Regions from separate parts of the Pseudoalteromonas sp. SWN29 genome, predicted to be linked through region 2. Evidence: predicted binding sites of a transcription regulator. Region 2 holds the regulator's gene; each other region holds the start of a gene.
The links. Region 2 encodes sigma-54, which starts transcription at its own class of promoters, with help from an activator protein. Its sites were predicted from a motif close to GTTGGCACGNNNNTNGNNT; they were not measured.
Positions count from the first base shown of each region.

Region 1: the regulator sigma-54 is predicted to act here: its motif matches at 1,530-1,548, upstream of I6F53_RS17930 (DUF2726 domain-containing protein).
Region 3: the regulator sigma-54 is predicted to act here: its motif matches at 1,498-1,516, upstream of flgJ (flagellar assembly peptidoglycan hydrolase FlgJ).

Region 1 covers NZ_JADYXE010000060.1:11,704-14,985, forward strand. Annotated here, with positions in the region: gene arcB (aerobic respiration two-component sensor histidine kinase ArcB) at 1-318, opposite strand, end outside; gene folE2 (GTP cyclohydrolase FolE2) at 551-1,471, shown strand; gene I6F53_RS17930 (DUF2726 domain-containing protein) at 1,588-2,184, shown strand; gene mtnN (5'-methylthioadenosine/S-adenosylhomocysteine nucleosidase) at 2,307-3,014, shown strand; gene I6F53_RS17940 (cobalamin biosynthesis protein CobD/CbiB) at 3,015-3,282, shown strand, end outside.
Region 2 covers NZ_JADYXE010000013.1:14,220-17,501, forward strand. Annotated here, with positions in the region: gene ptsN (PTS IIA-like nitrogen regulatory protein PtsN) at 1-358, opposite strand, end outside; gene hpf (ribosome hibernation promoting factor) at 363-650, opposite strand; gene I6F53_RS06815 (RNA polymerase factor sigma-54) at 677-2,176, opposite strand; gene lptB (LPS export ABC transporter ATP-binding protein) at 2,246-2,971, opposite strand; gene lptA (lipopolysaccharide transport periplasmic protein LptA) at 2,968-3,282, opposite strand, start outside.
Region 3 covers NZ_JADYXE010000048.1:21,332-24,613, forward strand. Annotated here, with positions in the region: gene flgK (flagellar hook-associated protein FlgK) at 1-443, opposite strand, end outside; gene flgJ (flagellar assembly peptidoglycan hydrolase FlgJ) at 445-1,461, opposite strand; gene I6F53_RS16450 (flagellar basal body P-ring protein FlgI) at 1,634-2,728, opposite strand; gene flgH (flagellar basal body L-ring protein FlgH) at 2,740-3,282, opposite strand, start outside.

The DNA.
Region 1 (3,282 bases), on a different contig from region 2:
ATTATCTTTTAAGGTTTGATTTAAGAGTTTTTCCTGTTTGGTTGCACTATCTAAATAAGCATACGAGGCATCTAATTGACGAATTGAATTAAGTAATACACTTATAATTAAAGGAGAAACCACAGCGGTAAAAAATACCACAGCCAAAATATCAACAAGGTGTAATTCGCCTATCGCAACATAATAAAACATGCTCGATAAAATAAGAGATACAGTTAAAAATAAAGTGTAACAAATAGCTGCGGTTTTAAATTCACCAAATCGCGTTATTGAGCTGGAAAGTACCCGAGCCCAAGGGCTCAAAGAATAATCGGTCATACGTAATTTTATCTCTTAGCTGTGTGCTTAAATATAAAGAAGGCAATGCGCATGTATAAACATACCATTTTCCCAGATTTTAGCACTTTTCTCCTACCACTACCCATGTTGTGCGATAAAAACAAAAATTTTCATGTTTGATTTTGCTCATTTCCTAAACTCATCATTTCAGCAATAAATTATTTAGTGTAAAATGCCCCGCTTTATTATCTCCAAAATACGAGTAGCGCACATGCAAACCAATATGCCAGATATAGCAGACACTGCACCCGCTTTACAAACAGGTAAATTAGACTGGGTTGGCATGGGCGAAATCGAACTGCCATTTATTTTTGAGTCACTAGACTTATCTCCAGTTACAGTAAATGCCAAAGCTCGTGCATTTGTAAATTTGCATAAAGAAGATGCCAAAGGCATTCATATGTCACGTCTATTTTTAGCACTTGACCTGCTTTCAACTGAGCAGCAAGTCAATCCGCAAACAATAGCGCAAGCACTCGATACCTTTATAACTAGCCACGAAGGGCTGAGCGATAAAGCACAAATTGAATTTAAATTTGAATTACCGCTACGCCGTAAATCACTATTAAGTGGTAAAGCGGGCTGGAAAAGCTACCCAGTTGTACTTACCAGTACAATTGAAAATAACATTATTAGCTACGAGCTAACCGTAGATGTTACCTATTCTTCAACATGCCCTTGCTCTGCAGCACTTGCACGCCAGCTTATACAAAACGCGTTTAACGAAAAGTTTAACCAAGAAACCTTAAGCCAAAAAGATGTGCACGAATGGCTAGGCACTACACAAGGCATAGTTGCTACACCTCACTCGCAGCGCTCTATTGCCAACGTAAAAGTAAAGCTTGATAGCAACATTCAAGAGTTTGATGTAGTGACTCTAATAAATACTCTTGAAGCAGAACTTAAAACGCCTGTACAAGCGGCTGTAAAACGTGAAGACGAGCAAGAGTTTGCCCGCCTAAACGGCCAAAATCTAATGTTTTGTGAAGATGCAGCGCGCAAAATTAAAGCCTTGCTAGAAGCTGATAATTACAGCGATTACTGGCTGCAAATAAACCATTATGAATCACTCCATGCACACGATGCTGTAGCTATTGCGGTTAAAGGTATTGAAGGTGGATACAAAGCTTAATAGCTGCATCGCTTTAGCTTTTATAAACAGTTGGTAATTATTTTATAACTCACACTTTTTAGGCACGTAAATTGCTTTGTTTGAGCAGTGTCAATTTGTTGTTATGGAGTTACCGTATGGAATTCGCTTTATTATTAATCCTAGTATTAGTTGTCGGGGCCTCTGTTGTTGCGTCAAAATTTAATGACGATGGCGGAAACCCGTACCCTTTTATCCGCAAGCAAACTGTGTTTACACAGGTTGAAGGGGCTTTTTTAAATCTTCTAGAGCGTGCTGTTGGCGATCAATATAAAATTGTTAGTCGCGTTAAGTTAGTTGATGTTATTGACTGTAAGCAAGGCCTTTCAGTAAAATCTAAACGTGCTGCTTTAGCAAAAGCTAAAAATAAACAGCTTGATTACGTGCTAATCGATAAAGAAAAACTAACTATTGTTGCGGCCGTTGACCTAGTTAACAATGCCAATAAAGGTGGCCACAAAGCTCAACGTGACTGGTTTGTAAATGGCGCACTAGAGTCTGCCGGCATTCCACATATTCGTATGAAAGTTAAGTCGGGCTACCGCCCTTCTGAAGTACGCGATGCAATTATGTTTAAACTTGGTAAGCCTGCAGCAGCACAAACGCAGCGTCCTGTTCGTAACCGCTCACATAAGCCAGCGGTACTTTCACCTTCTCAAGCCAAAGCACAAACAACTGCTTTAGCTGAAATTTAAAAACCGAATTAAATACCTTCCTAAAAAGTATTTAAAGCGAGCAGTGAAAACTGCTCGCTTTTTTGTTTTTTATAGCTAACTTCACGTATAATCAAGTAATTCAAACTCAGGAATAAAACATTATGAATGTTGGTATTATTGGCGCAATGGAGCCAGAAGTTAAAATTTTACGTGAAGCGATGCAAAACCCACAAATTTTAACTAAAGCAGGTTTCACTTTCTATACTGGCGAGCTAGCTGGTAACACAGTAACACTTGTTCAATCTGGTATTGGTAAAGTAGCATCAACAATTGCAACCACGTTACTTATCGATAACTTTAAACCTGATTGCGTGATTAACACAGGCTCTGCCGGTGGATTCGATCCTTCTCTAAGTGTTGGCGATGTAGTAATTTCGTCAGAAGTACGTCATCACGATGTAGATGTCACTGCTTTCGGCTACGAAATTGGCCAAGTACCACAAATGCCAGCAGGCTTTACAGCTCACCCTAAATTAGTTGAAGCAGCACAACAAACAATCGAACAAATCAGTGATGTTAAAACACTTGTTGGCTTAATTTGTACTGGTGACACATTTATGTGTGACCCGGTACGTATTGATAAAGCACGTAGTGATTTTCCTACAATGCTTGCCGTTGAAATGGAAGGCGCTTCAATTGCACAAACGTGTTTTACGCTTAATACACCGTTTGTTGTAATTCGCTCAATGTCTGATATTGCAGGTAAAGAGTCACCACAATCATTTGAAGAATACCTAGAAACTGCATCAATCAACTCATCTAAAATGGTTGTCGCACTTTTAGAAAAGCTAACTGCAGTGTCTCTGTAAATGCTTAGCAATATTGTTCAAAACCACTTGGACTTTATTGCCTTTGTACTAGCGCTCCTTGCTGAGCGCTTTATTCCCATTGTTAGCTGGTATCATCCTAATACGGCATTGAATGCTGTTTTTAGTGCGATTGGCAAACGCATATACAAACGCAAAGAACCTAAAAGCTATCAATATTTAGCAGCTATACTCGCAAGCACGCTCATTTTAAGTGTTATTCTCATTATAGTCGTGTTATTGCTTGAGTTTGCTTTTTACCCTGAATTAC
Region 2 (3,282 bases):
TGGTTGCTAGAGTCTTTAAGTGCTGCTGGTTATCGCCATCTGGTACGATGAGTGCGACGAAAATATCAACAGGGCGATTATCGATTGCATCAAAATTTATTGGAGTTTCGCTAACGAGTACTAAAGCCAAAGGCTCTTCTGCACCGCTCATTCTTCCATGAGGAATGGCAATGCCACGCCCTATACCTGTACTACCCAATTTTTCTCTGCTCATTAAAGCATTAAGAATATCTTGTTGCGGTAAATACGGAAGTTTGTCGTGAGCAAGTTCGCTAATGAACTCTAAAATTCTTTTTTTGCTATTAAAAAGGACCGCAGCTTTGCTGCAGTCCTGGCATATAAGTGAGCTTAATTTCATCATATTAGTGTCGAGCAAGCTTCTCTTTGTGTTTAATTACTTGTCGATCGAGCTTGTCGATCAACGAGTCAATGGCGGCATACATATCTTGATGTTCTGTAGAGGCAAATAGCTCAGCACCGCTTACGTGTATGGTGGCTTCTGCTTTTTGATTTAATTTTTCTACATCGAGAATGACATGAACATTATTAATATGATCAGAGTGTCTTTCTAGCTTCGCAAATTTGGTATTAATATAGTCTCTTAGTGAATCGGTTAATTCTACCTGACGACCAGTTAAGTTTAGTTGCATAAGCATTACCCTCTTTTTTTTGCGTCTTAAATCAAACTTTTACGTTGATTTGACGGTGGAATAGCCAGAGATTCGCGGTATTTTGCGATTGTACGTCTCGCTACTTTAATTCCTTGCTCAGCCAATATATCCGCTATTTTGCTATCACTCAATGGTTTTGCTGAGTTTTCTGCTGCGATTAATTTTCGGATAAGCGCACGGATTGCTGTAGATGAACATTCACCACCGTTTTCGGTGCTTACATGGCTTGAGAAAAAATATTTAAGCTCAAATATACCACGGGGTGTGTGCATATACTTTTGGGTTGTTACGCGCGAAATTGTTGATTCGTGCATTTCTACCATTTCAGCAACATCATTTAAAACCATTGGTTTCATGGCTTCAGGACCGTGTTCAAAAAAGCCTTGTTGTTGCTTAACAATACAATTTGTTACTTTTAATAGTGTGTCGTTTCTACTTTCTAAGCTTTTAATAAACCATTTAGCTTCTTGTAAATGCGAGCGAATAAACTGGCTGTCACCACTGGATTTTACAGTGCGAGACATTGCCGCGTATTGGCTATTAACACGAATTTTAGGCATGCTGTCTGGGTTTAACTCAACAACCCAGCGGCCTTTAATTTTTTTAACTGACACATCAGGAATAACATACTCAGATTCTTCTCTTACAATAGTATCTGCAGGTTTAGGGCTAAGAGTATGTATTAATGTCATTACTTCCTTAAGCTCTTCTTCTTTGAGCTTAGTTTTCTTCATTAATGTACGATAGTCACGAGCAGCTAATAAATCAATATGCTCGGTTAAAATCATTTTTGTTTCATTAATGTAAGGTGTTTCTTTATCAAACTGGTTAAGCTGAATACACAAACACTCTTGTAAACTACGTGCAGCAATACCAACAGGATCAAACAGTTGGATGCGTTTTAATACAGCTTCAATTTCATCAAGTTCGACTTCGTTATCATCTTCGTTTTCTTGATTAAAGCTTTCTAAAATCTCTTCGCAGCTTAGTGTTAAAATACCTGAATCATCGACGGCTTCTACAATCGCAATAGCAATAGCTTCGTCTGTAGGGCTAAATGGCGTTAGTTGTAACTGCCACATTAAATACTCATGGAGCGTTTCAGTAGAGGCGCCTTGGTATATTGATTCGTCTTCAGGCATCGGACCCGATGATGCTGCTGGGGCGGCACTCATGTACTCATCCCAGCTAACATCCATAGCCATGTCGTCACTTAGCGTGTCTTTTGCAAGTGCTTCACCACTATCTTGTTCATATTCGCTTGGAACATCGTCGGCCGATGCGCTAACAGTTATGTCATCTGTATCTGCTTTTTGCTCGTTTTTACCTGCAGCGTCTTCGGAATAGTCTGGTTCTTCAACCTCTAATAGCGGGTTGCTGTCGAGAGCTTCTTGTATTTCTTGCTGGAGATCCAATGTACTGAGTTGCAACAAACGAATAGCTTGTTGCAGCTGTGGAGTCATTGTAAGTTGCTGGCCCATGCGCAGCTGTAGTGATTGCCTCATGTATCTCTAACAATCCTTTTATGTTGTTATAATTAATACTAGCAGATGCTTAAAGACATGGCGTAAATGTTACAGCCTAAATTGCTCGCCTAAGTAAACATCGCGTACTGTTTTATCATTTAATACGTGTTCTGGAGTACCTGATGCAATCAGCTCCCCATGAGAAACAATGTAGGCTTTTTCACAAACATCAAGGGTTTCTCTTACGTTATGATCGGTAATCAATACACCAATCCCACGATTTTTGAGATGTTCTATTATTTTCTTTATATCTAATACCGAAATTGGGTCAACACCTGCAAATGGTTCATCCAATAATATAAATTTAGGATCGGCTGCCAGCGCACGTGCTATTTCCACGCGGCGACGTTCGCCACCCGATAATGCCATACCTTGGCTATCACGAATGTGTTGTATGCTAAATTCATCTAATAATTTATCGAGCGTGTCTTCTCGGGCTTGTTTATTTAGCTCTTTGCGTGTTTCTAAAATAGCCATTAAGTTTTGATAAACAGTCAGCTTTCTGAATATTGAAGACTCTTGTGGTAAGTAGCCAATGCCTAATCTAGCACGACTATGCATAGGTAAAAGAGTAATATCGTTATCATCGATAGAAATTTTACCTTTGTCGCTAGGTACAAGTCCTACTATCATATAAAAAGTGGTAGTTTTACCTGCGCCGTTAGGGCCAAGTAAGCCAACAATACTGCCAGCTTTGACTTCAAGGCCGACGTTTTTTACAACTTCACGGCCTTTATAGCTCTTTGCTAATAGCTCTGCTTTTAATGTGCTCATGGTTGACCTTTGTCGCTTTTTTTACTTTTTTTAGTCTCGATTGGTACTAAAATTGTGTGAACGCGGTCAGTTGAGTTTTCATCTTTTTCGGCACTGATTAGCTGCTGCTCTATATCGTAGGTAATGCTTTTAGCATTTATTTTTTGTCCCGCTTGCGATACTTGTGCATTACCAACAAGCGTTAAAAAACGCTTAGATACATCATAACGTACTTCGTCAGCACTGGCGCTCATAGTCGTGCCATCTGATTGCTTTTCTTCAAAGTGCGCAGGGCTACCTGTAGCAATTAATAATTGTTTATTATCGCCAAG
Region 3 (3,282 bases), on a different contig from region 2:
CTTTTTTGATCAAGCACGATGCCTGAAAGCCTGTCCATTTGATCAATTAAGCTTTGTGCGTCGGTCATTACTAATGAGCGGGCAACGGTAGATGACGGCTGATTTAGCGCTTCTTGCACGTTATTAAATAAAGAGTTAATACCTGTAGATAGGTTATTCGACTCTTCAGAAAAAATAGTATCAACTCTATTTGCCTCTGTAACAAATTGATCGAAAAACGATTTATTTGAGGTGTCACGATTTAGCTGTGACTGAGCAAACTCGTTTAGTAATCGGTATGTTTCGCCTCGCCCCACTTGGTTATCAACCATAGTAGTAAACTCAGTGCGCTCACGTACGTAGCCTTCTGTATTAACATTGGCGATATTTTTACTTGTCGTTTGCAGTAGCTCCGAGCTTGCTCTAACCCCAGAACTGGCAATGTTTAATAAATTAAACGACATGTTACTCTACTCCTTGGCGGATCACGTTTGCCGCAATGTCTTTTAGCTGGCTGCTATTGAGCACTTTTTTTATTTTGCTGGCGTAATTTGGATCGGTTGCATAACCTGCTTTTTGTAATGAATCTAAAAAGTCATTTGGTTTTGCTGTATTTTGTAATGCTTCTTGGTAGCGTGGGTTTTGCGTTAAAAAATCAACGAAGTCGTTCACACTATCTTTAATTGAATCGTAGGCTCTAAAGCTGGCTTGTTTTTTAACGGGTGTGCCTTGCTCAAACTCAAGCGTTACTTTGCTTGCTTTGTCGCCTTCCCAGCTTTTATCTGACTTAATATTAAATAAGTTATTTGAGCTGCCACCGTCACTTTTATTAATTATGTGCTTACCCCAACCGGTTTCAAGTGCTGCTTGTGCAACCATTACCGCTGGGTTTAAACCAATTTTTTGCGCTGCAGTTTTAGCGTGTTCCCACACTGAACTTACAAACTCTTCTGTATTTTTAAAGGTTGGGCTATCGGCTTTAGACTCTGCAGTATTAACCTTAGGCTCAGCAATATCGGCTTTAGTGCTCTTAACGATAAGATCGGGTTGATTATTTTTTTGCTCATGAGGAAGCGCTGACCCGACTTGCGTATCGCTAAAAATATCGTTGGTTGTTCTAAGTACAGAGCCTGGCATAAAGTTTTTAGATTCAGGCGATAACTGCTGAACAATTAAGTCGGCAAGGCCTAAAGAGCCATTTGATGAAAGCTCTGTTGAAAGCTGCTGATCGTGCATTTCTTCAAAAAACTTTACGCCACTTGAATTAAATGGGCTGTCTTTGTCTTCAAATGCTTCGTTGGCTTTGCGCATTCCTTTGAGCAGCATTTGCGTAAAAATAGCTTCAAATTGTGCGGCCGCTTTTTTGAGCGCAGCTTTAGAGGCATCAGTTGATGCATCGCCACTGGTTAAGGCTTCTTTACGAAGTGAATCTAAGTTGCCTAAATCAAAAAAGTTTTGCTTATCGAGGTGGTTAGTTTCCATCGGCTTTTTGACACAAAATGAATAATGCAGTTAAAAATGCAAAAATTGAGCCACTACCGATAAAACAAGGAAGATAAAAATAATAAGCTTAAGTTGCTGTAAATAAAAAGCCCTATATCTAATTTCAAAAATATAGGGCTTAAGTAATACGTGATTTATTAGCTTGGATTATTTATATAACAACTAACTGTCCGTTAATTGCCCCGGCTTCTTTTAGTGCTTCTAAAATAGCCATTAGGTCGCCAGGTGCTGCGCCTACTTCGTTAATTGCGCGTACTAAATCGTCAAGGCTTACACCTGGGTTAAATACAAAGGCGCGCGAGTCATCTTGGTTTACATCAATAATACTTTGCTGGGTAACAACGGTATCGCCGTTTGCTAGCGGGTTTGGTTGTGACACATTTTGTTGCTCTGCAATTGTTACTGTTAAACCACCGTGAGTTATAGCCGCAGGTTGAAGCTTAACGTTTTTACCAATCACAATTGTACCTGTGCGCGAGTTAACTATAATTTTAGCAGCCATGTCAGCTGGCTTAAATTCTAAGTTTTCGAGTGTTGATAAGTACGATACTCGCTGGGATGCGTCGCGTGGTGCTATAACACGAATAGAAACAGAATCAATTGCTTGTGCGCTATTTGGGCCAACCAAATCATTAATTGTTTTTTCTAGGCGTTTTGCCGTTGTAAAGTCTGGGCGGTTTAGGTTGAAGGTAATGTAATCGCCTTGCATAAACGGGCTTTCTACGGTGCGTTCAACGGTTGCGCCATTTGGTATACGACCAACGGTAGGGGTATTAATTACAACCTTACTGCCATCAAGACCTTGTGCACCTAAGCCACCTACAATTAAGCTACCTTGTGCTATTGCATACACGTTGCCATCTACACCCTTTAAAAAGGTTTGTAGTAAAGTACCGCCACGTAAGCTGCCTGCACTACCGATAGACGAAACCGTAATATCGATTGTTTGCCCGGGCTTTCTAAATGCGGGTAGCTCTGCATGTACTGCAACGGCTGCAACATTTTTAATTTTAGGGCTTTGAGTTGAAGGTAGCGTAATACCAAAGCTGTTTAGCATGCCTTTAAAGCTTTGTTGTGTATATCTGTTTTGTTCACCAGTTCCTGGTAAGCCAACCACTAAGCCATAACCAACTAATTGGTTAGAGCGTACGCCTTCAACCATAGACACATCTTTTATGCGCTCAGCACTGGCAGTAAACTGCCAACCTAATAACACAACTAAACATAAAGCTTTAAGGCTATTCATGTTACTACCCTCTAAAATGGAAACAGCGAACTGCTAAAGAAACGTGTAAGCCAACCAGGACTTTGCGCTTCTTGCGTTTGCCCTTTACCTGAGTATTGAATACGTGCATTAGCAATACGATTTGATTCAACCGTATTATCGGCGCTTACGTCTTGAGGACGTACTAGCCCTTCTAAACGAATAAACTCTTCGCCAGTATTAAGCGTTAACCATTTTTCACCGCGTATAACTAAGTTACCGTTAGGTAAAACGCGCATTACATTAACCGATATATTGCCAAATAAACTATTTGATTGGTTTGATTTTGAATCGCCCGTAAACGAAGAATCGCTACCAATACCAAACTGAATGCTATCGCCACCTATATTTACAGGTAGGCCACCTAGGCCAATCACTGGGTCTAAGCTTGCATCGGTTTCTTTGTCTGTTTCTGTTTTAGCGGCTTTTGTAGCTTGAGTAGACTCTTGCAGTTTAACCGTAATTATATCGCCAGTACGTAGCGCTTTTTTATCGGAATATAAGTCGTTTGATGTATGAGTATTAAACAATGAACC